Azotobacter salinestris: one gene and its partner. The protein of the gene in region 1 interacts with the protein of each later gene in a pairwise test. Links are inferred from orthologs where the notes say so. Each region holds a gene or a part of one and is shown on either strand. Other genes may lie near its edges.

Evidence for each region.
Region 2: the proteins of gyrA (region 1) and gyrB interact in binary tests that used the Escherichia coli proteins (3 or more experiments, as listed by UniProt). The link is inferred for Azotobacter salinestris from one-to-one orthologs.

What each region holds. Positions count from the first base shown.
Region 1 is NZ_CP045302.1:1,230,961-1,245,088, reverse strand. The notes cover bases 2,122-5,486. They hold gyrA (DNA gyrase subunit A), read left to right. Parts: upstream 2,122-2,475; coding sequence 2,476-5,286; downstream 5,287-5,486. Other genes in these bases: serC (3-phosphoserine/phosphohydroxythreonine transaminase), read left to right, coding at 5,457-5,486; mtnA (S-methyl-5-thioribose-1-phosphate isomerase), read left to right, coding at 2,122-2,336. Also shown: GCU53_RS05780 (TRZ/ATZ family hydrolase), read right to left, coding at 1-1,145; more of mtnA, read left to right, coding at 1,260-2,121; more of serC, read left to right, coding at 5,487-6,542; pheA (prephenate dehydratase), read left to right, coding at 6,542-7,639; hisC (histidinol-phosphate transaminase), read left to right, coding at 7,733-8,845; GCU53_RS05750 (bifunctional prephenate dehydrogenase/3-phosphoshikimate 1-carboxyvinyltransferase), read left to right, coding at 8,838-11,096; cmk ((d)CMP kinase), read left to right, coding at 11,093-11,782; rpsA (30S ribosomal protein S1), read left to right, coding at 11,899-13,578; ihfB (integration host factor subunit beta), read left to right, coding at 13,789-14,067. UniProt on the Escherichia coli protein: A type II topoisomerase that negatively supercoils closed circular double-stranded (ds) DNA in an ATP-dependent manner to maintain chromosomes in an underwound state.
Region 2 is NZ_CP045302.1:2,676,435-2,691,362, forward strand. What follows is about bases 11,913-14,928. They hold gyrB (DNA topoisomerase (ATP-hydrolyzing) subunit B), read right to left. Parts: upstream 14,623-14,928; coding sequence 12,202-14,622; downstream 11,913-12,201. Other genes in these bases: hmuQ (heme-degrading protein HmuQ), read right to left, coding at 11,913-12,005; recF (DNA replication/repair protein RecF), read right to left, coding at 14,628-14,928. Also shown: GCU53_RS12585 (lysophospholipid acyltransferase), read right to left, coding at 1-400; GCU53_RS12590 (DNA-3-methyladenine glycosylase I), read right to left, coding at 646-1,230; glyQ (glycine--tRNA ligase subunit alpha), read left to right, coding at 1,316-2,263; glyS (glycine--tRNA ligase subunit beta), read left to right, coding at 2,260-4,317; gmhB (D-glycero-beta-D-manno-heptose 1,7-bisphosphate 7-phosphatase), read left to right, coding at 4,320-4,862; GCU53_RS12610 (lysophospholipid acyltransferase family protein), read left to right, coding at 4,869-5,630; GCU53_RS12615 (hypothetical protein), read left to right, coding at 5,869-6,882; GCU53_RS12620 (IS4 family transposase), read left to right, coding at 7,201-8,619; IS66 family insertion sequence element accessory protein TnpB, read left to right, coding at 8,703-9,050; GCU53_RS12635 (Dyp-type peroxidase), read left to right, coding at 10,678-11,517; more of hmuQ, read right to left, coding at 11,700-11,912. UniProt on the Escherichia coli protein: DNA gyrase negatively supercoils closed circular double-stranded DNA in an ATP-dependent manner to maintain chromosomes in an underwound state.

The DNA of each region.
Region 1 (14,128 bases):
AATCCGGAGAGGTCGAAGGCGACCAGGTCGGCGGCCTTGCCGAGTTCCAGGGAGCCGGTTTCGGCGTCCAGCCCCAGAGCGCGGGCGCCGTTCAGGGTGGCCATGCGCAGCGCGCGATGGGCATCCAGGGCAGTGGCCGAGCCGGCGACCGCCTTGGCCAGCAGGGCCGCGGTGCGCGTCTCGCCGAGCAGGTCGAGATCGTTGTTGCTCGCTGCGCCGTCGGTGCCGATGGCCACGTTCACGCCGGCCTGCCAGAGGCGCTCCACCGGGCAGAAGCCGCTGGCCAGCTTGAGATTGGACTCCGGGCAATGGATCACGCTGCTGTTGCTTGCCACCAGCAGGGTCAGATCCTCGTCGTCCACCTGGGTCATGTGCACCGCCTGGAAGCGCGGGCCGAGCAGGCCCAGACGGGCCAGGCGGGCCAGCGGGCGCACGCCGTCGCGCTCGAGGGCGCGGGCGATCTCATGGGAGGTTTCATGCACGTGCATGTGGATCGATGCATCCAGTTCCTCGGCGAGCACGCGGATGCTCTCCAGGGTTTCGTCGCCTACAGAATAGGGTGCGTGGGGGCCGAAGGCGACATGGATGCGTGGGTGATGGCGAAGGTCGTCGAGCAGCTCGACACCCTTGCGCAGCGCCTCGCCGGCGTTGCGGGCGCCGGGGGTCGGGAAGTCCAGCACCGGGATGCACAGCTGCGCGCGGATGCCGCTCTGGTGGATGGGGTCGCTGGCGATTTCCGGATGGAAGTACATGTCGGAAAAGCAGCCGATGCCGCCCTTGAGCTGTTCGGCGATGGCCAGCTCGGTGCCGTCGCGGACGAAGTCCTCGTTCACCCAGCGGGCCTCGGCCGGCCAGATATGCTTTTCCAGCCAGGTCATCAGCGGCAAGTCGTCGGCCAGGCCGCGGAACAGGGTCATCGCGGCATGGCCGTGAGCGTTCACCAGGCTGGGCGCGAGGAGCATGCCGGGCAGCTCACGGGTTTCCCGGGCGGCATGGCGCAGGGCGACATCGCGGGGAGCGAGCAGGGCGATGCGGCCGTCGCGGATACCCAAGGCATGATCGTGCAGCACGACACCGGCGGGCTCGACCGGCACCAGCCAAGTCGGCAGGAGCAAAAGGTCGAGCGGAGCGGTGGCGTCAGGCATGGTGGAGGTCCTTGTCGGTTGGTGCAAAAAAGGCGCAGTAGTATAGCCGAGCAGCCTTTTTGCCTGCTCGTTATAATCCGCACCTTTTTCGTTTCCTGAACTGCGAGGTGTCCCATGCGCGAGCGATTGCTGGCTGCGGAAAAAATCAAGGCCATCGAGTGGCGGAATGGCACTTTGCATCTGCTCGACCAGCGCCTGCTGCCGCAGGAAGAGCGCTGGCTTGCCTACGACAGTGCGCTGGGCGTGGCCGGGGCGATCCGCGACATGGTAGTGCGCGGTGCGCCGGCGATCGGCATCAGTGCCGCCTACGGCGTGGTGCTGGGCGCTCGCCAGCGGCTGGCGGCCGGCGGCGACTGGCGTGCGGCGCTGGAGGAGGATTTCCGGGTGCTGGCCGCTTCAAGGCCGACCGCGGTCAACCTGTTCTGGGCGCTGGATCGCATGCGCGAGCGTCTGGCGCGGCTGAAGGAGGGCGAGGGCGTGCTGGCGGCGCTGGAGGCCGAGGCGGTGGGCATCCACGAGAGCGATCGCGAGGCCAACCTGACCATGGCCCAGCTCGGCGTCGAACTGATCCGCAAGCATGGCGGCAAACCTCAGGCGCTCCTGACCCACTGCAATACCGGCGCGCTGGCGACCGGCGGCTTCGGCACCGCGCTCGGCGTAATCCGGGCGGCCTACTTGGAGGGGCTGGTCGAGCGGGTCTATGCCGACGAGACTCGCCCATGGCTGCAGGGCGCGCGCCTGACCGCCTGGGAGCTGGCCGAAGAGGGCGTGCCGGTGAGCCTGAACGTGGACGGTGCGGCCGCCCACCTGATGAAGACCAGGGGCATTACCTGGGTGATCGTCGGTGCCGACCGGATCACCGCCGAGGGCGATGTGGCCAACAAGATCGGTACCTATCAGCTGGCGGTAGTGGCCATGCACCACGGCGTGCGCTTCATGGTGGTGGCGCCCAGCTCCACCATCGATATGTCGCTGCAAAGTGGCGATGAAATTCCCATCGAGGAGCGCGATGGGCGCGAGCTGCTGGAGATCGGCGGCAAGCGCGTGGCGGCCTCGGTGGAGGCGGTCAACCCGGTGTTCGACGTCACTCCGGCCGACCTGATCGACGCCATCGTCACCGAGCGGGGCGTGGTCGAACGGCCGAACGCGGCCAAGATGGCCGAGCTCATGAGCCGCAAGCGGCTGCACTGACCTGTCGCCACAGGGGCAGCCGGCACGACATGCCGGCTGCCGCTTGCCGCGCACGGCGTGCAGCCTGCGGCGGCTCCCCTGTGTTACCATTCCGCGCTTAAACGCAGGACACTGCTGACGTAAAAGGAACCCGGCTTCCATGGGCGAACTGGCCAAAGAAATCCTCCCGGTCAATATCGAAGACGAGCTGAAACAGTCCTACCTCGACTACGCCATGAGCGTGATCGTCGGACGTGCCCTGCCGGATGCGCGCGATGGCCTGAAGCCGGTGCACCGGCGCGTGCTGTTCGCCATGAGCGAGCTGGGCAACGACTGGAACAAGCCGTACAAGAAGTCCGCCCGCGTGGTCGGCGACGTCATCGGTAAGTACCACCCGCACGGCGACACCGCGGTGTACGACACCATCGTGCGCATGGCCCAGCCGTTTTCCCTGCGTTACATGCTGGTCGACGGCCAGGGCAACTTCGGCTCGGTGGACGGCGACAACGCCGCGGCCATGCGTTACACCGAAGTGCGCATGGCCAAGCTGGCCCACGAACTGCTCGCCGATCTGGACAAGGAAACCGTCGACTGGGTGCCCAACTACGACGGCACCGAGCAGATCCCGGCGGTCATGCCGACCAAGATTCCCAACCTGCTGGTCAACGGTTCCAGCGGCATCGCCGTGGGCATGGCCACCAACATTCCGCCGCACAACCTTTCCGAGGTGATCGACGGCTGCCTGGCGCTGATCGACAACCCCGAGCTGACCGTCGACCAGCTGATGCAGTACATCCCCGGTCCGGACTTCCCCACGGCGGGCATCATCAACGGCCGCGCCGGCATCATCGAGGCCTATCGCACCGGCCGTGGGCGCATCTACATCCGCGCCCGTGCCGAGATCGAGGACATCGACAAGACCGGCAACCGCCAGCAGATCGTCATCACCGAGCTGCCCTACCAGCTGAACAAGGCGCGGTTGATCGAGAAGATCGCCGAGCTGGTGAAGGAGAAGAAGATCGAGGGCATCACCGAGCTGCGCGACGAGTCCGACAAGGACGGCATGCGCGTGGTGATCGAGCTGCGCCGCGGCGAGGTGCCCGAGGTGGTGCTCAACAACCTCTACGCCCAGACCCAATTGCAGAGCGTGTTCGGCATCAACGTCGTGGCCCTGGTCGATGGCCAGCCGCGCACCCTGAACCTCAAGGACATGCTCGAGGTGTTCGTCCGCCACCGTCGCGAGGTGGTGACCCGGCGCACCGTCTACGAGCTGCGCAAGGCCCGCGAGCGCGGCCACATCCTCGAAGGCCAGGCGGTCGCGCTGTCCAACATCGACCCGGTGATCGAGCTGATCAGACGCTCGCCGACCCCGGCCGAGGCCAAGGAGCGCCTGGTCGCCACCGCCTGGGAGTCCAGCGCCGTGGAGGCCATGGTCGAGCGCGCGGGCGCCGACGCCTGCCGCCCGGAGGATCTCGAGCCGCAATACGGTCTGCGCGACGGCAAGTACTATCTGTCGCCGGAGCAGGCCCAGGCGATCCTCGACCTGCGCCTGCACCGCCTGACCGGCCTCGAGCACGAAAAGCTGCTCGCCGAGTACCAGGAGATCCTCGCCCAGATCGGCGAGTTGATCCGCATCCTGACCAGCCCCGCGCGGCTGATGGAGGTCATCCGCGAGGAGCTGGAGAAGGTCAAGGCCGAGTTCGGCGACGCACGGCGCACCGAGATCGTCGCCTCCCAGGTCGACCTGACCATCGCCGACCTGATCACCGAGGAAGAGCGCGTGGTGACCATCTCCCACGGCGGCTACGCGAAGAGCCAGCCGCTGGCCACCTACCAGGCCCAGCGTCGCGGCGGCAAGGGCAAGGCGGCCACCGGTGTGAAGGACGAGGACTACGTCGAGCACCTGCTGGTCGCCAACAGCCATACCACCCTGCTGCTGTTCTCCAGCAAGGGCAAGGTCTACTGGCTGAAGACCTACGAGATTCCCGAGGCGTCGCGCACTTCCCGTGGCCGGCCGCTGGTCAACCTGTTGCCGCTGGACGAGGGCGAGCGCATCACCGCCATGCTGCAGGTCGATCTGGAGGCACTGCAGCAGAGCGCTGCCGACGAGGAGCTGGAAGACGGCGAGAGCCCCGCGATCGAGGGCGAAATGGTCGAGGCCGAGGCCGAAGAAGCTGACGGCGAGACCGCCGAGCTGAACGGCGAGCCGACCGGTGCCTACATTTTCATGGCCACCGCCTGCGGCACCGTGAAGAAAGTGCCGCTGGTGCAGTTCAGCCGCCCGCGCAAGGCCGGCCTGATCGCGCTGGATCTGGTCGAGGGCGATACCTTGATCGCCGCCGCCATCACCGATGGTGCGAAGGAGGTCATGCTGTTCTCCGACGGCGGCAAGGTGATCCGCTTCGCCGAGCGCGACGTGCGCACCATGGGCCGCAACGCCCGCGGCGTGCGCGGCATGAAGCTCGGTGCCGGCCAGCAACTGATTTCCATGCTGATCCCCGAGCGCGGCGCGCAGATCCTCACTGCCTCCGAGCGTGGTTACGGCAAGCGCACCCCGCTCAGCAAGTATCCGCGTCGTGGCCGTGGCGGCCAGGGGGTGATCGCCATGGTCACCAACGAGCGCAACGGCAAGCTGATCGGCGCCATCCAGGTACAGGAGGGCGAGGAGATCATGCTGATTTCCGACCAGGGCACCCTGGTGCGCACCCGCGTGGACGAAGTTTCCTCGCTGGGCCGGAACACCCAGGGCGTCACCCTGATCAAACTGGCCGGCGACGAGCAGTTGGTGGGTCTGGAGCGGGTGCAGGAACCCTCCGAGGAAGAGATTCAGGAAGAGGTCGAGGCCGGCATCGACGAAGCGGTCATGGAGAAGGAGCTGCCGGTGGTGAGCACCGAGCCGAGCAAGGACGAGCTGCTCGGCGGTGGCGGCGATGTCTCGCCGGATGTGGTGCCGACCGACAGCGAGGATTGATTGGGCTGACGGCGGGAGTGCATCGTCCCCTCCAGGTCGGGCCCCCGCGGAAGCAGGTTCGGTTTTGTCTGTAGGGGGCGCGCCTTCGCTGCGATCCGCGGGAGCGTCAAGGCTGCGTTTCCACGCCGTGCGTGGGAACGATCTGAGAATAGAGTGTGAGAGATAACGACGTGAGCAAACGCGCCTATAACTTCTGCGCCGGCCCGGCCGCGCTTCCCGAAGCTGTCCTGCTCCGCGCCCAGGCAGAGCTTCTCGACTGGCATGGCCGGGGGCTGTCGGTGATGGAGATGAGCCATCGCAGCGACGAGTACGTGGCCATCGCCGAGAAAGCCGAGCAGGACCTGCGCGATCTGCTGGCGATTCCCTCGAACTACAAGGTGCTGTTCCTGCAGGGCGGGGCCAGCCAGCAGTTCGCCGAGATTCCGCTGAACCTGCTGCCCGAGGGCGGCGTCGCCGACTACGTCGACACCGGCATCTGGTCGCGCAAGGCCATGGAGGAGGCGCGCCGCTTCGGTAGCGTCAATGTCGCCGCCAGCGCCGAGGCCTACGATTACTTCGCCATCCCCGGACAGAACGAGTGGCGGCTGTCGAAGAACGCCGCCTACCTGCACTATGCCAGCAACGAGACCATCGGCGGCCTGCAGTTCGACTGGGTGCCGGAGCTCGGCGACGTGCCGCTGGTGGTGGACATGTCCTCGGACATCCTCTCCCGACCGGTCGACGTGTCGCAGTTCGGCCTGATCTACGCCGGTGCGCAGAAGAACATCGGTCCCAGCGGCCTGGTGGTGGTGATCGTCCGCGAAGACCTGCTCGGGCGCGCCCGCAGCCTCTGTCCGACCATGCTCGACTACAAGGTCGCCGCCGACAACGGCTCCATGTACAACACCCCGGCGACCTTCTCCTGGTACCTGTCCGGGCTGGTCTTCGAGTGGCTGAAGGAGCAGGGCGGCATCGAGGCCATGGCGCAGCGCAACCGCGCCAAGAAGGATCTGCTCTACGGCTTCATCGACGGCAGCGCGTTCTACACCAACCCGATTTCCTTCAACGCCCGCTCCTGGATGAACGTACCGTTCCGTCTGGCCGACGAGAAGCTGGACAAGGCCTTCCTCGCCGGTGCCGAGGCACGCGGCCTGCTCAACCTCAAAGGCCATCGCTCGGTCGGCGGCATGCGCGCCTCGATCTACAATGCGGTCGGCCTGGACGCAGTCGAGGCTCTGGTGGCCTACATGGCCGAATTCGAGAAGGAGCACGGCTGATGAGTGACCAGGATCAGCTCAAGGCTCTGCGCGTACGCATCGACAGCCTCGACGAGAAGATCCTCGAGTTGATCAGCGAGCGTGCGCGCTGCGCCGAAGAGGTGGCGCGAGTGAAGATGGCGGCGCTCAAGCCCGGCGAGTCACCGGTGTTCTACCGGCCCGAGCGCGAGGCCTGGGTGCTCAGGCACATCATGGAGATCAACAAGGGGCCGCTGGGCAACGAAGAAGTCGCCCGGCTGTTCCGCGAGATCATGTCCTCCTGCCTGGCCCTGGAGCATCCGCTCAAGGTTGCCTATCTCGGCCCGGAAGGCACCTTCACCCAGGCCGCTGCGCTCAAGCACTTCGGCCATGCGGTGATCAGCACGCCGATGGCGGCGATCGACGAAGTGTTCCGCGAAGTGGCCGCCGGCGCGGTCAACTTCGGCGTGGTGCCGGTGGAGAACTCCACCGAGGGGGCGGTCAACCATACCCTGGACAGCTTCCTCGAGCACGACCTGGTGATCTGTGGCGAGGTGGAGCTGCGTATCCATCATCATCTGCTGGTCGGCGAGAATACCCGGACCAACGGCATCACCCGCATCTACTCCCATGCCCAGTCGCTGGCCCAGTGCCGCAAGTGGCTGGATGCGCACTACCCGAACGTCGAGCGCGTGGCGCTGGCCAGCAATGCCGATGCCGCCCGGCGGGTGAAGGGCGAGTGGAACAGCGCGGCCATCGCCGGCGACATGGCGGCCCAGCTCTACGGCCTGACCAGGCTCGCCGAGAAGATCGAGGATCGTCCGGACAATTCCACCCGTTTCCTGATCATCGGCAACCAGGAAGTGCCGCCGACGGGGGATGACAAGACCTCGATCATCGTCTCGATGAACAACAAGCCCGGTGCCCTGCACGAACTCCTGGTGCCCTTCCACGAGAACGGTATCGACCTGACCCGCATCGAGACCCGTCCTTCGCGCAGCGGCAAGTGGACCTACGTGTTCTTCATAGACTTCGTCGGTCACCGCCACGACCCGCTGGTCAAGAGCGTACTGGAACGACTCAGCCAGGAGGCCGTGGCGCTCAAGGTGCTCGGCTCCTATCCCAAGGCAGTACTGTGATTGCGGCCGCCGCAAGCGAGCAGGGGCAAGCCATCGGCGCATCGCTGCCCGGCCTGTCCTGTTGCTTGCGGCCCCACGCTTGAGGCTTGATTCATGACCTGTGATTTTCTCGCCCTGGCCGTGCCGGGCGTGCAGAAGCTGTCTCCCTATGTGCCCGGCAAGCCGGTGGACGAGTTGGCGCGCGAGCTGGATCTCGATCCGGCGGGCATCGTCAAACTGGCCAGCAACGAGAACCCGCTCGGCCCGAGCCCCAGGGTGCTGGAAGCGATCCGCGACGAGCTGGCGGAGCTGACCCGCTATCCCGATGGCAGCGGCTACGTGCTCAAGGCCCGGCTGGCCGAGCGCTGTGGCGCGGTGCCGGCGCAGATCACGCTGGGCAACGGTTCCAACGACATTCTCGATCTGGTCGCCCGCGCCTGGCTGGCGCCGGGGTTCAATGCGGTGTTCAGCGAGCACGCCTTCGCCGTCTACCCGATCTCCACCCAGGCGGCAGGCGCCGAGGGGCGGGCGGTGCCGGCGAAGAACTACGGGCATGACCTGGAGGCGATGCTTGCCGCCATCGACGCCGATACCCGCGTGGTGTTCCTTGCCAACCCGAACAACCCGACCGGCACCTGGTTCGGCCCGGACGCCCTGGAGCGCTTCCTCGCCCGGGTGCCGGCGCGCGTGCTGGTGGTCCTCGACGAGGCCTACATCGAGTACGCATCGGGCAACGACTTGCCCGACGGGCTCCAGTACCTGGCCCGCTACCCGAATCTGCTGGTTTCGCGCACCTTCTCCAAGGCCTATGGGCTGGCCGCCCTGCGTGTCGGCTATGCCGTGTCCACAGCCGAAGTGGCGGCCGTGCTGAACCGGGTGCGCCAGCCGTTCAACGTCAACAGCCTGGCCCTGACTGCCGCCTGCGCCGCGCTGGAGGATGCCGAGTACCTGGCCGAAGGCCGGCGCATCAACGATGCGGGCATGGCCCAGCTGGAGGCGGGGCTGGGCGAGCTTGGCCTGTCCTGGATTCCCAGCAGGGGCAACTTCGTCGCCGTCGACTTCGGCCGCGATGCGGCGCCGATCAACGCGGCGCTGCTGCGCGAGGGCGTCATCGTGCGTCCGGTGGCCGGCTATGGCATGCCGACCTTCCTGCGTGTGTCCATCGGTCTGCCGGAAGAGAACGCCCGCTTCCTGGCGGCGCTGAAGAAGGTTCTCGCCAGTGTCTGAGCATGCATTCTCACCTATCGCTGCGGTGCAACCGGCGGAGCCCAGGATCGGCCGTCTGGTCGTGGTGGGTCTGGGGCTGATTGGCGGCTCCTTCGCCAAGGGAGTCCTTGAGCGCGGCCTGTGCCGCGAGGTCGTCGGAGTGGATCTGGATCCGCAGACCCGCGAGCTGGCCGTCGCCCAGGGTGTGGTCGACCGCTGCGAAGAGGACCTCGCTGTCGCCTGTCGGGGAGCGCAGGTGATCCAACTCGCCATACCCATTCTGGCCATGGAGAAGCTGCTCGGCGCGCTCGCCGGACTCGATCTGGGCAACACTGTCATTACCGATGTCGGCAGCGCCAAGGGGCATGTGCTGCGGGCGGCGCGGCGGGCTTTTGCCGGTCAGCCACTATGCTTCGTGCCCGGCCATCCGATCGCCGGCTCCGAGCGCAGCGGCGTGGAGGCGGCCGACAGCGAACTGTTCCGCCACCACAAGGTCATCCTGACACCGGTACAGGAGAGCGATCCCGAAGCCCTGGCGCTGGTCGATGGCCTCTGGCGAGGGCTCGGTGCAGTGGTCGAGCACATGACCGTCGAGCGCCACGACGAGGTGCTCGCCGCCACCAGCCATCTGCCGCACCTGCTGGCTTTCGGTCTGGTGGATTCGCTGGCCAAGCGCAGCGAGAACCTGGAGATCTTTCGCTATGCCGCCGGCGGTTTCCGTGATTTCACCCGGATCGCCGGCAGCGATCCGGTGATGTGGCGCGATATCTTCCTCGCCAACCGCGAGGCGGTGTTGCGCACCCTCGATGTCTTTCGCAGCGATCTCGACGCCCTGCGCGCCGCGGTCGATGCAGGGGACGGGCATCAACTGCTGGGCGTGTTCACCCGCGCCCGCGTCGCCCGTGAGCATTTCAGCAAGATACTGGCCCGCCGGGCCTATGTGGATGCCATGCACGATAACGACTTGATCTACCTGGCCCTGCCGGGCGGTCATGCCCGCGGACACATCCGTGTTCCCGGCGACAAATCCATCTCCCACCGCTCGATCATGCTCGGCTCGCTGGCCGAGGGCACGACCGAAGTGGAGGGCTTTCTCGAGGGCGAGGACGCCCTCGCCACCCTCCAGGCGTTCCGCGACATGGGCGTGGTCATCGAGGGCCCGCACCATGGCCGGGTGACCATCCACGGAGTGGGCCTGCACGGTCTGAAGGCGCCGCCGGGGCCGCTGTACCTGGGCAACTCGGGCACTTCCATGCGCCTGCTGTCGGGGCTGCTCGCCGCTCAGCCGTTCGACACCGTGCTGACCGGCGACGCCTCGCTCTCCAAGCGGCCGATGAACCGCGTGGCCAAACCCCTGCGCGAGATGGGCGCCGAGATCGAAACCGGGCCGGAGGGCCGGCCGCCGCTGACCATCAGGGGCGGCCGCAAACTCACCGGCATGCATTACCAGATGCCCATGGCCAGTGCCCAGGTGAAGTCCTGCCTGCTGCTCGCCGGCCTCTATGCCGGCGGCGAAACCTCGGTCAGCGAGCCGGCGCCGACCCGCGACCACACCGAGCGCATGCTGCGCGGCTTCGGCTATCCGGTGAAGGTCGAGGGCAGCAAGGTCACCGTCGAGTCCGGCCACAAGCTGAAGGCGACCCAGATCGAGGTGCCGGCGGACATTTCCTCGGCGACCTTCTTCCTGGTGGCCGCAAGCATTGCCGAAGACTCCGAGCTGTTGCTCGAGCACGTCGGCATCAACCCGACCCGCACCGGAGCGATCGAGATTCTCAAGCTGATGGGGGGCGACATCACCCTGGAGAACCCGCGCGAAGTGGGTGGCGAGCCGGTCGCCGACATTCGCGTGCGTTCGGCCCGCCTGAAGGGCATCGAGATTCCTCTGGACCTGGTGCCGCTGGCGATCGACGAGTTCCCCGTGCTGTTCGTCGCCGCGGCCTGTGCCGAGGGGCGCACCGTGTTGCGCGGCGCCGAGGAGCTGCGGGTCAAGGAGTCCGACCGCATCCAGGTGATGGCCGACGGTCTGCAGGCACTCGGCGTCAAGGCCGAGCCGACCCCGGACGGCATCGTCATCGAGGGCGGTCCGATCGGCGGGGGAGAGGTGTACAGTCACGGCGACCATCGCATCGCCATGTCCTTCAGCATCGCCTCGCTGCGTGCCAGCGCGCCGATCCGCATCCATGATTGCGCCAATGTGGCCACTTCCTTCCCCAATTTCGTCGCCCTGGCCAAGCATGTCGGCATTCGCGTGGACGAGGAGGGTGAGTCATGAGCGTTCGCCCGGTCGTGATCACCATCGACGGCCCCAGCGGCTCCGGCAAGGGGACCGTGGCCGGCCTGCTCGCCAAGAGGCTCGGCTGGAACCTGCTCGACTCGGGAGCCCTGTATCGCCTGCTCGCCTTCGCCGCGCGCAACCATGGCGTGGATCTGACCAACGAAGAGGCGCTCAAGGTGCTGGCCGCCCATCTGGACGTGCAGTTCATCACCTCCACCGAGCAGCGCCCGCAGCAGATCATTCTCGAGGGTGAGGATGTCACCGACGCCATTCGCAACGAGCAGGTCGGCGCCGGGGCCTCCCAGGTCGCCTCGCTGCCGGCCGTGCGCGAAGCCCTGCTGCAGCGTCAGCATGCCTTCCTCGAGCCGCCGGGCCTGGTGGCCGATGGTCGGGACATGGGCACCGTGGTCTTTCCGGACGCCCCGCTGAAGGTTTTTCTCACCGCCAGACCCGAGGAACGGGCGCGCCGCCGCTACCAGCAGTTGAAGGAGAGTGGGGTCGATGCTAACCTGTCTAGTCTACTGGGCGAGATAAGCAAGCGCGACGAGCGTGACAGCCAGCGTGCTGTCGCTCCGCTCAAGGCCGCGCCGGACGCGATCCGGCTGGATTCCACGGAGCTCTCGATCGAGCAGGTGGTGGAGCGGATCATGAGCGAAATCGCCGCGCGCGATCTTGCTGGATGATACACAAGGGCCGCAGAAAACCAGACCTCGTACTGCGGACTTTTTGAAGAAACGAACCCACATTGTCTGGAATGTGGAGATGGGCGGGTCCCCCGCCCCAATCGACAGGAATCAACATGAGCGAAAGCTTTGCAGAACTTTTTGAAGAAAGCCTGAAATCCCTCGACATGCAACCCGGTGCCATCATCACCGGCATCGTGGTCGACATCGACGGTGACTGGGTTACCGTGCATGCCGGCCTGAAGTCCGAGGGCGTCATCCCGGTCGAACAGTTCTACAACGAGCAGGGCGAGCTGACCATCAAGGTGGGTGACGAGGTCCACGTCGCGTTGGACGCAGTGGAAGACGGCTTCGGTGAAACCAAGCTGTCCCGCGAAAAAGCCAAGCGCGCCGAGTGCTGGATTGTTCTGGAAGCGGCTTTCGCGGCAGAAGAAGTTGTCAAAGGCGTCATCAACGGCAAGGTCAAGGGCGGCTTCACCGTCGACATCAACGGCATCCGTGCGTTCCTGCCGGGTTCCCTGGTCGACGTCCGTCCGGTGCGCGACACCACCCACCTGGAAGGTAAAGAGCTCGAGTTCAAGGTCATCAAGCTCGACCAGAAGCGCAACAACGTGGTCGTGTCCCGTCGCAGCGTCCTGGAAGCCGAGAACAGCGCCGAGCGCGAGGCCCTGCTGGAGTCCCTGCAGGAAGGCCAGCAGGTCAAGGGTATCGTCAAGAACCTCACCGACTACGGTGCGTTCGTCGACCTGGGCGGCGTGGATGGCCTGCTGCACATCACCGACATGGCCTGGAAGCGCATCAAGCATCCGTCCGAGATCGTCAACGTCGGCGACGAGATCGAAGTCAAGGTGCTCAAGTTCGACCGCGAGCGCAACCGCGTCTCCCTGGGCCTGAAGCAACTGGGCGAGGATCCGTGGGTCGCCATCAAGGCCCGCTATCCGGAAGGCACCCGCGTCATGGCCCGCGTCACCAACCTCACCGACTACGGCTGCTTCGCCGAGCTGGAAGAGGGCGTGGAAGGCCTGGTGCACGTTTCCGAGATGGACTGGACCAACAAGAACATCCACCCGTCGAAGGTCGTTCAGGTCGGCGACGAAGTGGAAGTCATGGTGCTGGACATCGACGAAGAGCGTCGTCGCATCTCCCTGGGCATCAAGCAGTGCAAGTCCAATCCCTGGGAAGACTTCTCTAGCCGCTACAACAAGGGCGACCGCATCTCCGGCACCATCAAGTCGATCACCGACTTCGGCATCTTCATCGGCCTGGAAGGCGGCATCGACGGTCTGGTCCACCTGTCCGACATCTCCTGGAACGAGCAGGGCGAAGAAGCCGTACGCCGCTTCAAGAAGGGCGACGAGCTGGAAACCGTCATCCTCTCCGTGGATCCGGAGCGCGAGCGCATCTCGCTGGGCATCAAGCAACTGGCGGACGATCCGTTCTCCAACTACGCCTCGCTCAACGAGAAAGGCAGCATCGTGCGCGGCACCGTGAAGGAAGTCGATGCCAAGGGCGCAATCATCGACCTGGGCAACGACATCGAAGCTGTGCTGAAGGCTTCCGAAGTCAGTCGTGATCGCGTCGAGGACGCCCGCAACGTGCTGAAGGAAGGCGATGAGGTCGAAGCCAAGATCATCAGCATCGATCGCAAGAGCCGCGTCATCAGCCTGTCGATCAAGGCCAAGGATGTGGACGACGAGAAGGACGCCATCAAGGAACTGCGCAAGCAGGAAACCGAGGCGCCCGGTCCGACCACCATTGGTGATCTGATCCGCGCTCAGATGGGCAACCAGAGCTGAGTTCGGCGTTGCGTTGAATGAAAAGGGCGACTTCGGTCGCCCTTTTCCGTTTTCGGCCCCTTGGTCGTGGTTGGGCCGATGGAGGACGCGCTGTCCTTTCTGTGTGCTCCTCGCTGCTTGGCTGTGCTCCGGGCTGTTCAAACTCTGTCCAGCATGCTAAAACCCAAGCAACCCATTTTGATCTAGCCGCTTGAAAACGAAGGGAAAACCATGACCAAGTCGGAGTTGATCGAGCGCATCGTCACCCAGCAGGGGCAGTTGTCCGCAAAGGATGTGGAACTGGCCATCAAGACCATGCTGGAGCAGATGTCGCAGGCTCTGGCCACCGGAGATCGCATCGAAATTCGCGGTTTCGGCAGCTTCTCGCTGCACTATCGGGCGCCGCGCGTCGGTCGCAACCCGAAAACAGGGCAGACCGTTCGCCTCGATGGCAAGTTCGTGCCGCATTTCAAGCCCGGCAAGGAACTGCGCGATCGCGTCAATGAATGAAATGACTATGTTCCGCTCGAATGCCGGGACGGTACACTGAGCGCCTTCGGAGCTGGCTCGT
Region 2 (14,928 bases), 1.4 Mb from region 1 along the record:
GGCTGCAATAGAAGTGGTTGAGCACTTCCCAATTGCCCAGGTGGCTGGTGATGCCGACCACGCCCTTGCCGGAGGCCAGCGCCTGCTCGAGAACCTCCAGACCCTCCACCTCGCGCACCCGGGCGAGGGACTTGCGCGCCGGCCAGATCCAGGCGCAGGCGCTTTCGGTGAGGGTCCTGCCGGTGTCCCGCAGGCTCTGCCGCACCAGACGCGCGCGCGCGCCGGCATCGAGTTCGGGAAAGCAGTGTTCGATGTTGATTCGCACCACCTCGAGCGAACGGTTCGGCACATGCGCCATCAACCAGCCGATGCCGGCACCGACGCCCTGCACGGCACGCCACGGCAGCAGAGCGAAGAGGCGCAGCGAGGCGACCACCACTGCACCCTTGAACTTTTCCACCAGTGGCCCTCCGAGTCGAAAAAGAAAGCCCTGAAATCCGCAAAGGCCGGCCCCCATCGGCTGGAGAGCCGGCCGGTCCGCCAGGAACGCCAGGACGACGCAAGCCCCCTCAGGCGCGCCCCGTTCGTCCGGCCCACCCTGGGGGAGGGGATTATAGGGACTCCCACACCGGGGATGGGGAACATGGGGAAAGTCGTTCAGCAGCCGTTCAGGCAGCAGGGAAGGGGATTGCCGCCTGCGACGCCTCAGCATCCGCCGGCAGGTGCCTGCCGGGCAGGCCGGCCGGCCAGCGCGGCATGGCGATCGCAGTCGATAGTGTGGTCCATGACCATTCCGCACGCCTGCATGAAGGCATAGCAGATGGTCGGCCCGACGAAGACGAAGCCGGCCTTCTTCAGTGCCCGGCTGAGCGCCTCGGCCGCAGGCGTCGTCGTCGGCACCTCGGCCGGTGTACGGAAGCGGTTGATCCGCGGCACGCCGCCGACGAAGGACCACAGCCAGCCGGCCGGATCCTCGAGCCGCAGCCAGGCCCTGGCGTTCTGCCGGGCCGCTTCGAGCTTGCGGCGGTTGCGGATGATGCCGGGATCCTGCAGCAGCCGTTCGATCTGGGCATCGTCCAGAACCGCCAGGCGCTTCGCATCGAAACCGAACAGCACCCGGCGGTAGTGCTCGCGCTTCTTCAGCACGGTGAACCAGGACAATCCGGCCTGGAATCCCTCCAGGAGCAGCAGTTCGAACAGGCGCTGCGGATCGTGCAGGGGCACGCCCCATTCCGCGTCGTGATAGGCCTGGTACAGCGGGTCGTCGGAGCACCAGAAGCAGCGTGGCATGGGCGTTCGCATCAGGGTGGAGGCCGCCGGGAATCGGGTATACTCGCAGCCCTTTACGTCGCAGCCTCAGGACAGGGTGATTTTTGTGAGCCAGACTACGCCTGCCGTGCGCACCTTCCAAGACCTGATTCTCGCCCTGCAAAACTACTGGGCCGAACAGGGTTGCGTGGTGCTGCAGCCCTACGATATGGAAGTGGGCGCCGGCACCTTCCACACCGCCACCTTTCTGCGCGCCATCGGCCCGGAAACCTGGAACGCCGCCTACGTACAGCCCTCGCGCCGCCCGGCCGACGGCCGCTATGGCGAGAACCCCAACCGCCTGCAGCACTACTACCAGTTCCAGGTGGTCCTGAAGCCCAACCCGGACGACATCCAGGAGCTCTACCTCGAATCCCTGCGCCGCATCGGCATCGACACCCGGGTGCACGACGTGCGCTTCGTCGAGGACAACTGGGAGTCGCCGACCCTGGGCGCCTGGGGCCTGGGCTGGGAAGTCTGGCTGAACGGCATGGAAGTCACCCAGTTCACCTACTTCCAGCAGGTCGGCGGCATCGAGTGCTATCCGGTCACCGGCGAGATCACCTACGGCCTGGAGCGTCTGGCCATGTATCTGCAGGGCGTCGACTCGGTGTACGACCTGGTCTGGACCGACGGCCCGTTCGGCAAGGTCACCTACGGCGACGTGTTCCACCAGAACGAGGTGGAGCAGTCGACCTACAATTTCGAACACGCCAACGTGGCCAAGCTGTTCGAACTGTTCGATTTCTACGAGTCCGAGGCCAACCGCCTGATCGAACTGGAGCTGCCGCTGCCAACCTACGAGATGGTCCTCAAGGCCTCGCACACCTTCAACCTGCTGGACGCCCGCCGCGCCATCTCGGTGACCGAGCGCCAGCGCTACATCCTGCGCGTGCGGACCCTGGCCCGCGCCGTGGCGCAGAGTTACCTGCAGGCGCGTGCCAAGCTCGGCTTCCCCATGGCCCCCCCCGAACTGCGTGACGAAGTCCTGGCCAAGCTGGAGGCTGCAGAATGAGTGCACAAGATTTCCTGGTCGAACTGGGCAGCGAAGAGCTGCCGCCGAAAGCCCTGAAGAACCTGGCCGCCGCCTTCCTCGCCAGCGTCGAGAAGGGTCTGGCCAACGCCGGCCTCGAGTATCGGGTCGCCCGCGTCTATGCCGCGCCGCGCCGCCTGGCGGTGCAGGTCGAGCAGCTGGCCACCCAGCAGCCGGACCGCACCGTCAACCTGGACGGCCCGCCGGTCGTCGCCGCCTTCGACGCCGAGGGCACCCCGACCCAGGCCGCCCTGGGCTTCGCCCGCAAGTGCGGCGTGGAGCTGCACGAGATCGACAGCAGCGGCGCCAAGCTGCGCTACAGCCGCCACATTCCCGGCCAGCCGGCCACTGCGCTGCTGCCGGCGATCGTCCAGGCCGCCCTCGACGAGCTGCCGATTCCCAAGCGCATGCGCTGGGGCGCGCGCAAGGAGGAATTCGTCCGGCCGAGCCAGTGGCTGGTGATGCTGCTGGGCACCCAGGTGATCGACTGCGAGATCCTCGCCCAGAAGGCCGGCCGCGAATCCATGGGCCACCGCTTCCACCACCCGGACGCGGTGCGCATCAGCCAGCCGTCCAGCTACTTGGAAGACCTGCGCAGCGCCTACGTGCTGGCCGACTTCGCCGAGCGCCGCGAGCTGATCGCCGGCCGCGTCGCCGAGCTGGCCGCGCAACAGCAGGGCAGCGCCATCGTCCCCGAGGACCTGCTCGACGAGGTGACCGCGCTGGTCGAGTGGCCGGTGCCGCTGGTCTGCTCTTTCGAGGAGCGCTTCCTCGCGGTGCCCCAGGAGGCGCTGATCTCCACCATGCAGGACAACCAGAAGTACTTCTGCCTGCTGGACTCCACCGGCAAGCTGCTGCCGCGCTTCATCACCGTGGCCAACATCGAGAGCAAGGACCCGGCGCAGATCGTCGCCGGCAACGAGAAGGTGGTGCGCCCGCGCCTGACCGACGCCGAGTTCTTCTTCAACCAGGACAAGCGGCAGCCGCTGGAGAGCTTCAACCAGCGCCTGGCCAACGTGGTCTTCCAGGCCCAGCTCGGCAGCGTGCTGGACAAGGCCGAGCGCGTCTCCCGGCTGGCCGGCTTCATTGCCGAGCGCATCGGCGCCAATCCGGAGCACGCCATCCGCGCCGGCATCCTGTCGAAGGCCGACCTGGCCAGCGAGATGGTCGGCGAATTCCCCGAACTGCAGGGCATCGCCGGCTACCACTACGCCCTCAACGACAGCGAGCCGGAGGATGTCGCCCGCGCCCTCGACGAGCAGTACATGCCGCGCGGCGCCGGCGCCGAGCTGCCGTCGACCCTGACCGGCGCCGCCGTGGCGATGGCCGACAAGCTCGACACCCTGGTCGGCATCTTCGGCATCGGCATGCCGCCGACCGGCAGCAAGGACCCCTATGCCCTGCGCCGGGCTGCCCTGGGTATCCTGCGCATCCTCATCGAGAAACAGCTGGACCTGAATCTCGAGGAGGCCAGCCACTTCGCGGTCGCCCAGTACGGCAGCAAGGTCAAGGCCGCCGGCCTTGCCGAGCAGGTCAGCGAGTTCGTCTTCGACCGCCTGCGCGCGCGCTACGAGGACGAAGGCATCGACGTTTCCAGCTATCTGGCGGTACGCACCCTGCAGCCGGCCTCGGCCTACGACCTGGACCTGCGCGTACAGGCGGTGCAGGCCTTCCGCCGCCTGCCGGAAGCCGAAGCACTGGCCGCGGTGAACAAGCGCGTTTCCAATCTGCTCGGCAAGTACGAGGGCAAGCTGCCGACCGCCATCGAGGCCCGCTACTTCGACAACGCCAGCGAGTTCTCCCTGTACTCGGCACTGCAGCAGGCTCAGCACGCGGTCCGGCCGCTGGCCGCCGAACGCCGCTATCGCGAGGCGCTGGAGCGTCTGGCCAGCCTGCGCGGTCCGGTGGACGCCTACTTCGAGGCAGTGCTGGTCAACGCCGAGGACCCGGCGATCCGCGCCAACCGCCATGCCATGCTGGCGCAGCTGCGCGGCCTGTTCCTCTGCGTCGCCGACATCTCGGTACTGGGACAATAAGGATGAAGCTGATCGTGCTCGATCGCGACGGGGTCATCAACGAGGACTCCGACGCCTTCGTCAAATCCGCGGAGGAATGGATTCCCATCCCCGGCTCTATCGAGGCGATCGCCCGCCTGAGCAAGGCCGGCTGGAAGGTGGCGGTCGCCACCAACCAGTCGGGCCTGGCCCGCGGCCTGTTCGACATGACGGCCCTCACCGACATGCACCTGAAGATGCAGCAGCTGGTGATGGAGCAGGGCGGGCAGATCGATCTGATCGTGCACTGTCCGCATGGCCCGCAGGACGGCTGCACCTGCCGCAAGCCGCTGCCCGGCATGTTCCGCAGCATCGCCGAACATTTCCGGCTTCCCGACCTCAAGGGCGTACCGGTGGTCGGCGACAGCCACCGCGACCTGCACGCCGGCCTGGTGCTCGGCGGCAGCCCCTACCTGGTGAAGACCGGCAAGGGCCAGCGCACCCTGCAAAACATCCTGCCGCCCGGCACCCAGGTGTTCGATGACCTGGCGGCCGTCGTCGATCATCTTCTCAAGGCCGCAGGCTGAGCCCTCATGCAATCCCTTCGCATTCCGATCTTCTATCTGCTGCTGTCCCTGAGCACCGTCATCTGGTGCCTGATCAGTCTGGTGGTCGCGGTCTTCCTGCCGTTCCGTGCCCGCTACCGCTTCGTCGTGCAGACCTGGTGCCGCTGCGCCGTCTGGCTGGCCTGGCACATCGTCGGCATCCGCTATGAACTGCACGGCGTGGAGAACATCCCTCAGCGGCCCTGCGTGATTCTCGCCAAGCACCAGAGCACCTGGGAAACCTTCTTCCTCTCGGCGTACTTCGAGCCGCTCAGCCAGGTGCTCAAGCGCGAGCTGCTGCGCATCCCCTTCTTCGGCTGGGCAATCGCCCTGCTCAAGCCGATCGCCATCGACCGCAGCAATCCCAAGGCGGCACTCAAGCAACTGGCCGAGCAGGGCCGCAAGCGGCTGGGGCAGGGTGCCTGGGTACTGATCTTCCCCGAGGGCACCCGCGTGCCGATCGGCCAGATCGGCAGGTTCTCCCGTGGCGGCGCCGCCCTCGCGGCGAATGCCGGACTGCCGGTGCTACCGGTTGCCCATGACGCCGGTCGCTACTGGCCCAAGGATGGCTGGGGCAAGACGCCCGGCACCATCCGGGTGGTCTTCGGTCCGCCGATGCAGGCCGAGGGCGAAGGTCCGCGCGCCATTGCCGAACTCAACGACCGCGCCTTCGCCTGGGTCGAGCAGACCCAGCGACAGCTCGGCACCCTGGCCGACAACCCAGTGGTCGATGGAGCAGCCAAGGTTTAACATCCGGGCATGAGCTCCCAGACAAAGCCGGCCTCCATGCCGGCTTTCCTGTGGATCCGTCCGGCGCCGCCGGGCCATGTTCCACGTGGAACCCACGCACGGCATGCCGCCCGATAGATCTTCTCGCCAGACCAGACGTAGCCGGAACCCTTCCCATGGATTACACCGCCCAATGCCGTCGCCACAGCCTCCTCAACCACCGAGCCGGCAGGAGCTCCGCGAGCGGGATGCCCTCGTCATGACGGCCGAAACCGTCCCGCTGCAGGAGGCGATGATCGAAGGCACGCTGTTCTTCCTGCCCCTGCCGCAGCTGCTGGAACTGCTCAACCTGCCCGTGCAGAACCCGGACAAATTGCCGGAAGCACTCGGCGATCATGGCTACTGGTCTTGCCATGCCCAGTGGCAGCAGTTGCTCGATGGCGGCCTGCTCACCCATTCGGTAGCCCGCGCGTACTGGCGGCAGCGCCTGGAGGAGGAGCGCGCGCTGGCTTGCCAGATCCTGACGCAGCAGGACTCCGGCCTCGGACGGCTCCATTGTCTGGTGCACAGCCCCCTGGCCGGCGAGCTCGGCTGCCCGCCGGCCGGCGAGCGCCTGCGACGCCAGCTGCAGGATACCGACGAGACCGACGCCTTGTTGGAGAGCGAGCTGCTGCTCGAGACGCGACTCGCCGACGTGTTCGCCCTGGCGTTGCGCCTGGCCGCCTGGCGGGTGGTCGACCTCAGCCTGCAGCACTGGGAGTTGCTGACGGAAGGCGGCGAGCAGGACGAGGTGCTGCTCGAGCGCTTTCTGCCGGCCTTCGATGACATGAGCGGGCACTGGAACAACCCCGTGGAGGACTACCTCGCCCATCTCGCCACTCTAGCCGGCTGTGCGGAGCAGGAGGGCGAGTTCAGCGGCCTGGCCAGACTCTGGGCAGGGGAGGGCATGGATGTCCGGACCAGAGAGTACCTGCTCGGCGCCTGGTGCCAGGGTCACCGCCGGGCGGATGCGCGGGCTGTTACCGGGCTGATGGACGCCGTCCTGCGCCGGCTGCTCGGCGCCGGCGAGGCGCCAGACGACCTCGCCCTCAATCGTCAGCTGCTCTGCGAATCCTTCCGCTTCGTGGAAAGCTGCGCCTACCTGCAGCGGACCCTGAGCCGGCTGGGCATGGCGGACGGGGCGATCGGCGAAATCTTTGCCGTCTACCGCAGCGAATACCGCCGGGCACGGGCCGCACTGGGCAGGCCGCTGGCAGAAGACGGCGGGCGCTGAAGCCCGCCGCTCCGCCCCACGGGGGAAGGGCGACCCCTTCCTGAGAACGCCCTCCTGCAAGCCCGGCTCGCTTCGAGACCGGCAGGAATTCCGGCACAATGGCCTTTCGGAATAATCCCTTTCCAGAAAGGAGCATTCATGACCTATTCCCAGCCGGGCATCCTGGCCGGCGTACCGTCGCAGGCACGCCATCTGTTCTTCGAAAGCGCTCCATGAACCTTTCAATTACCCATATCTGCGAGCGGTCCATATGAGCTTGTGACAAGAGGTCGCCCCATGATTCATTGGAGGCACCGAAACGCATAGCCGAGGTGTCCCATGGACCGCTCTGTTTTGGCTGACGCCTCCTGGGTTGAACAGGAACTCGCCGGCTCGACGTTCCGGGACGAACGCCTTGGCCGGCGGCTGCGCAAGCTGCTGCTGCAAATGGCGAATGCCGTGGGAGAACCCATCCCGCTGGCCTGCCAGGACTGGGCGAATACCAAGGCGGCCTACCGCTTCCTTTCCAACACGGCAGTAGACGAGGCGCGGATTCTGGCCGGGCACTTCCAGTCGACGCGTATTCGCGCTGCTGCCGTCGACGGTCCCCTGCTGGTCCTTCAGGATACGACCGAGTTTTCGTACAAGCGGGCGCACCCCGAGCAGATCGGCACGCTTACCACCATCCCCGGCCGGAAAACCGATGGCCGCAGGCCCATGCATACGCTCTGTGGCCTGCTGATGCATTCCAGCCTGGTCGTCACGCCGGAGGGGCTCCCCCTGGGACTGGCCGCAATCCGCTTCTGGACACGCTCGAAGTTCAGGGGAGTGACGGCTCTCAAGCGCCGGATCAATCCGACCCGCGTGCCGATCGAGCACAAGGAGAGCGTCCGCTGGCTGGAAAACCTGCGCGATGCCACCGCGCTGCTCGGCGATCCGGCACGGCTGGTCCATGTCGGGGACCGGGAAAACGATATCTATGAGTTCTTCTGTGCGGCACGCTCTGCCGGTACCCATTTCCTTGTCAGGACCTGTGTCGACCGCCTGGCCGGCAGCGGCAAACAGACGATTGCCGACCAGATGAGCGAGGTTGCCGTCCAGGGACTTCATGACGTCCTGGTCGAAGAGGGCAGGAAAACCACCCGAGCCATCGTCGAGCTTCGTTATCGTCGTATCCACGTGCTACCGCCGATCGGCAAGCAGAGACATTATTCAGCCATCGACCTGACCGTGATCCAGGCGCGGGAGCGTGGGGAGCCGAGCGGCAGGCCGGCCATCGACTGGCAGCTCATCACCGACTTGCCGGTCACCTCGCCGCAGGAGGCGATCGAGAAGCTTGACTGGTATGCCCTGCGCTGGAAGATCGAGTCGTTCCACAAGATCCTGAAATCCGGCTGCCGTGCGGAGGAGGCCAGGCTCAGGACGGCCGAGCGTCTGGTCAATCTCATAGCCTTGTTCTGCATCATTGCCTGGCGTCTGTTCTGGATGACCATGCTCAACCGCACCGAGCCCGAGGCCTCTCCCCGCATTGCCTTGACCCGGGACGAAATTGGCCTGCTTGACCGGATGATCGACGCCACCGGCCAACCTCCTCCATCGAGGGCACTTTCCGACTACCTGATTCACATTGCGAGGCTTGGCGGCTATCTCGCCCGTGCCTCGGATCCGCCACCCGGCAATGTCGTTCTCTGGAGAGGCTGGTGCCGTCTCATGGACATCAAGCTGGGAGCACTACTCGTCGCTTCCCGCTATGGGTAATTGAAAGTCCATGAACCCCATCTTCAACCGAGGTAAAGGCCCGCCGATGCTGTGCTCCCGATTTCTTTCTGGAGCCAGCCACCATGATGCGACCCGACGCCAAGGTCGAAAAGATCTACCTCTATCCCAAGCCTGTCGATTTCCGAAAATCCATCGACGGCCTCGCCGCCCTGGTCGAGCTGGACATCCAGGTGGCGGTGTTCGATCCGGTGCTGTTCGTGTTTCTCAACCGGGCGCGCAATCGGGTGAAGATCCTGTACGGCTTCTGTCTCTGGCTCAAGCGCCTGGAGGCCGAGCGCTTCAAGGTGCCGCCAGAGCCCGGCGACGAGGCCATCGTCCTCAGCGCCGAGGAGTTGAACTGGCTGCTGGATGGCTTCGACCTCTGGCGCAACCGCCCGCACCGGGTGTTGAGGCCGCGCTATGTGGCCTGAGCCGGTATAATCCGGCTCCATGACTTTTGTGCCCGACACCTTTCCCGACGATCCGCTTTTGCTCAAGCAGTTATTGCTGTCGGCGAACGAGCAGATGTCGGCAAAGGATGCTCGCATAGAACAGCTTCAGGAACAGGTCGCCCTGCTGCGTCAACGCCTGTTCGGCCCGAAATCCGAGCGCAGTATCGATCCGGACTCACCGCAACTGGCGATGTTCAACGAAGCCGAGCAGTTGGCCGAAGAGCCGGCGCCTGCCGTTGAAGCCGAAGCACGAGAGATCGCCGAGGCCGAAGAAGGCGTCGCCCCGATCAAGCGCCGTGGCAAACGCAAACCGCTGCCGGCCGAACTGCCACGGATCGAGGTCGTCCACGAACTGCCCGAGCACGGAACTGAGCTGCGCCTGCGGCTGCCGCAAGCAGGCCATCGGCGAGGAAGTCAGCGAGCAGCTCGACATCGTGCCGATGCAGGTCCGGGTGATCCGGCACATCCGCAAGGTCTACGCCTGCCGGGGCTGCGAAAGCGCACCGGCCACCGCCGACAAGCCGGCGCAACCGATCGAGAAAAGCCTGGCCAGTCCCGGCGTGCTGGCGATGCTGCTGACCACCAAGTACGTCGACGGCCTGCCGCTGCACCGCTTCGAGAGGGTGCTCGCCCGCCACGGCGTCGAGATCCCCCGGCAGACCCTGGCGCGCTGGGCGATCCAGTGCGCCGGGCAGCTGCAACCCTTGCTCAACCTGATGCGCGACCGGCTGCTGGAAAGCCCGGTGATCCACTGCGACGAGACGCGGGTGCAGGTGCTCAAGGAGCCGGACCGGGATCCCTCCAGCCAGTCCTGGATGTGGGTGCAGACCGGCGGCCCGCCGGAGCAGCCGGTCGTCCTCTTCGACTACAGCCCCAGCCGGGCACAGGAGGTGCCCTTGCGCCTGCTCGCCGGCTACCGCGGCTACCTGATGACCGGGTCGCGCCAGACCGACGACTACGCCGGCTACAACGCCCTGGCCGCGCAACCGGGCATCGAGCGCCAGGGCTGCTGGGCCCATGCCCGGCGCAAGTTCGTCGAGGCGCAGCAGGTGCAGCCCAAAGGCAAGACCGGGCGCGCCGACCAGGCATTGGCCTGGATCAACCGGCTCTACGCTATCGAGCGCGACCTCCGACAGGCCGGCGATGCCGAGCGCCTGGAGGCGCGCCGGCAACACAGCCTGCCGGTCCTCGCCCAGCTCAAGGCCTGGCTGGACAAGACCCAGCCGCAGGTCACGGCGCAGAATGCGCTGGGCAAGGCGGTGAACTACCTGGCCAGCAACTGGAGCCGGCTCATCCGCTATACCGAGGCGGGCTACCTGCCGATCGACAACAACCGTGCCGAACGGGCCATTCGCCCGTTCGTCATCGGGCGCAAGAACTGGCTGTTCAGCGACACGCCCAAAGGCGCGACGGCCAGCGCGCAGCTCTACAGCCTGGTGGAAACCGCCAGGGTCAACGGGCAGGAGCCCTACGCCTGGCTGCGCCACGTCCTCGAACGCCTGCCGGCAGCGCAAGGCGTCGAAGACTACGAGGCGCTGCTGCCGTGGAACTGCACGCCGACGGCGCCACTGTAAACGACCGGCTCGGCCGTCAACAGGTGGGGTTTATGGATCGCTTTCTGTTCTTCTCCCTCGAATCGGCGCAAGACCTGCCCACTGCCCTCGACCGGCTCGCCAGCCTGGCCGATGGCGAGACGATCGTCGTCGGCCTCGGCGAGTCGCTGCTGCAGGCGCAGGGCCGTCGACTCGCCAGCCTGCGTGTGTTCCCAGCACTGAGCGGCACCGCCGTGGATATCCCCTCGACCCAGCACGCCCTGTGGTGCTGGCTGCGAGGCGAGGATCGCGGCGAGCTGCTGCAGCTCAGTCGCGCGCTCGCCGCCGCCCTGGCCCCGGCCCTGCGCCTGGTGCAGAGCACCGACGCCTTCCGCTACCGGGAAGGCCGCGATCTGACCGGCTACGAGGACGGCACCGAGAATCCCCAAGGAGAAGCGGCCATTGCCGCCGCACTCGTCGGCGAAGGCTCCGAGGGCGAACGGGGTGGCAGCTTCGCCGCCGTGCAGCACTGGGTACACGACCTCGACCGCTTCGGCGCCCTGTCGCCGGACGAACAGGACCATATCGTCGGCCGGCGCAAGCGCGACAACGAGGAGCTGGAGGACGCGCCGGCCTCCGCCCACGTCAAGCGCACCGCCCAGGAAAGCTTCAGCCCGGAGGCCTTCGTCCTGCGCCGCTCGATGCCCTGGAACGACGGCCAGCAGGCCGGCCTGCTGTTCCTCGCCTTTGGCCACAGCCTGGATGCCTTCGAAGCCCAGCTGCGCCGCATGGCCGGCCTGGAGGACGGCATCGTCGATGCCCTGTTCCGCTTCAGCAAGCCGGTCAGCGGAGGCTATTACTGGTGCCCGCCGGTGCGCGCGGGCAGGGTGGATCTGCAGAAGGTACAGGGATAAGGCCGCGATATGCTGCCTCCGGAAAAACATCGGAGCAGGGGAAGCATGTGCGGACCGGCGGGCGCGCTGGACAGCCTCGTACTTATCCAGGGCGCCCCGGAAATGCCGCTCGAGGCAGGCGAATTCGACGGAAAGCCCGGGCAAGACGCTGCCCGGGAAAGGCAAGGCAGGTACGGCGACCGCTACAGCACGGCTTCGAACAACTCCAGCTGCGGCGGCCCCAGGTAAAGTTCACGCGGGCTGCTACCGGCGTTGGCATGCGCCTTGCGGAAGGCTTCGGAACGCGTCCAGTCCTCGAAGGCCTGCGCGGATTCCCATTCGGTATAGGAACTGAACAGGGTGGATTCCTCACCCTGCGGTCCCTGCAGAAGGTGGAAACGGACAAAGCCGGGCACCTCGTGAAGATAGCTTTCGCGCTCGCGCCAGTGGGCGATGAAGGCTTCCTCGTGTCCTCGGGCAATCTTGAAACGGTTCATGGCAAGGAACATGTCTTGGACTCCGCGTGGTCGACAAACGGCCATTCTAGACAAGAACCTCGGCTTTCACAGAATCGAGCCTCCCCTTATCAGGTAAGGGCCGCCCCGGGTGGATAACCCAGCGCTCGACGAAAAACCCCCTGGCAGATGTGCATCCGCCAGGGGGCCTCTTGTGTCTGTGGATATTTTTCTTATCCACACCTGCTACTCACACGTCCAGATTCGCCACCGCCAGGGCGTTGTTCTCGATGAATTCGCGGCGCGGTTCGACGGCATCGCCCATCAGGGTGTTGAAGATCAGGTCGGTGGCGATGGCGTCCTCGATGGTGACCTTGAGCATGCGCCGCACGCTCGGGTCCATGGTGGTTTCCCACAGCTGCTCGGGGTTCATCTCGCCGAGGCCCTTGTAGCGCTGGATGCTGTGGCGCTTGGTGCTTTCCGCCATCAGCCAGGCGAGGGCTTCCTTGAAGCTGGATACCGGTTTCCTGCGCTCGCCGCGCTGCACGTAGGCGCCGTCTTCCAGCAGGCTGTTCAGCTGTTCGCCGAGGGCGGTGACGGTGCGGTAGTCGTTGCTGGCGAAGAAGTCGCGGTTGAAGGTGACATAGCTGGACAGCCCGTGGGCGACCATCTCCACCTCCGGCAGCCAGAGGTGGCGCTCGCGATCCTCGCGCAGGCTGGCCCGGTAGGCCAGCCCGGATTTCTCGCTGGCCTTCAGGCGGGTCTGGAACCGCTCCAGCCAGGCCTGCATGGCCGCCTGGTCACCCAGCAGTTCGAGACCGACGCGCGGCAGGTAGACGAAGTGCTCGGTGATCTCCTGGGGATAAAGCCGCGACAGGCGGGCAAGGGTCTTCATCACCGTGCGGTAGTCGTTGACCAGTCTTTCCAAAGCCGGCCCGCCCAGCCCCGGAGCGCTCTCGTTGACGTGCAGGCTGGCGTCCTCGAGGGCCGACTGGGTCATGTATTCCTCCATGGCCTCGTCGTCCTTGATGTACTGCTCCTGCTTGCCCTTCTTCACCTTGTACAGCGGCGGCTGGGCGATGTAGACGTAGCCGCGCTCGATCAGCTCGGGCATCTGGCGGAAGAAGAAGGTCAGCAGAAGGGTGCGGATGTGCGAGCCGTCGACGTCGGCATCGGTCATGATGATGATGTTGTGATAGCGCAGCTTGTCGATGTTGTACTCCTCGCGGCCAATTCCGCAGCCCAGCGCGGTGATCAGGGTGCCGACCTCGGCGGAGGAGAGCATCTTGTCGAAGCGCGCCTTCTCGACGTTGAGGATCTTGCCCTTGAGCGGCAGGATCGCCTGGGTCCGCCGGTTGCGGCCCTGCTTGGCCGAGCCGCCGGCGGAGTCGCCCTCGACGATGTAGAGCTCGGAAAGGGCCGGATCCTTCTCCTGGCAGTCGGCCAGCTTGCCAGGCAGGCCGGCGATGTCCAGCGCGCCCTTGCGGCGGGTCATTTCGCGGGCCTTGCGGGCGGCCTCGCGGGCACGGGCGGCATCGATCATCTTGCCGACCACCGCCCTGGCCTCGTTGGGATTCTCCAGCAGGAAGTCGCCGAAGTACTTGCCCATCTCCTGCTCGACAGCGGTCTTCACCTCGCTGGAGACCAGCTTGTCCTTGGTCTGCGAGCTGAACTTGGGATCCGGCACCTTGACCGAGATGATCGCGGTCAGGCCCTCGCGGGCGTCGTCGCCGGTGGTTGCCACCTTGTGCTTCTTGGCCAGACCTTCCTGTTCGATATAGGCGTTCAGGTTGCGCGTCAGCGCCGAGCGGAATCCGGCCAGATGGGTGCCGCCGTCACGCTGGGGAATGTTGTTGGTGAAGCAGAGGATGTTCTCGTTGAACCCATCGTTCCATTGCAGGGCGACCTCCACGCCGACGCCGTCCTCCTCGCGCTGCACGCTGAAGTGGAACACCTGGCTGACCGCGTTCTTGTTGGTGTTCAGGTAGTCGACAAAAGCCTTCAGGCCGCCTTCGTACTTGAACAGCTCCTCCTTGCCGCTGCGCTCGTCCTTGAGGACGATACCGACGCCGGAATTGAGGAAGGACAGTTCGCGCAGGCGTTTGGCGAGGATGTCCCAACTGAAGTGGATGTTGTGGAAGGTTTCCGCGGAGGGCTTGAAGTGGATCTGCGTGCCGGTGCCCTCGGTATCGCCGACCGCGGCCAGCGGTGCCTGCGGCACGCCGTGCACGTAGGTCTGCTCCCACACCTTGCCGTCGCGGCGAATGGTCAACACCAATTCCTCGGAGAGCGCATTGACTACCGAAACGCCCACGCCGTGCAGGCCGCCGGACACCTTGTAACTGTTGTCGTCGAATTTGCCGCCGGCATGCAGCACGGTCATGATGACCTCGGCGGCGGAGACGCCTTCTTCCTTGTGCAGATCGACCGGAATGCCCCGGCCGTTGTCGCGCACGGTGATGGACTCGTCGGTGTGAATGGTGATGCTGATATCGTTGCAGTAGCCGGCCAGCGCCTCGTCAATCGAGTTGTCGACCACCTCGAACACCATGTGGTGCAGACCGGTACCGTCATCGGTATCACCGATGTACATGCCGGGGCGTTTGCGTACGGCATCCAGGCCCTTCAGGACTTTGATGCTGGACGAGTCGTACGTCTGGTTTTCGCTCATTACCTTCACTCCCGATCGTGGGTCTGGGTGATACGGCCCTGTTCCACGTGGAACAGGGCAACTGGCGTATCCGTGCGCCAGCCTTCACGCAATGCTTCTAGGTCTACGCAGGTGATGAATACCTGGCAATGCAGTTCTTCGAGCAGACGGCAGAGGGCACGACGGTGCTGCTCGTCCAGTTCGGAGGGCAGGTCGTCGACCAGATAGATGCACTGGCCGCGCCTGGTGCGCTCGACGAGATGCCCCTGGGCGATCTTCAGCGCACAGACCACCAGCTTCTGCTGACCACGCGACAGCAGGTCCGCG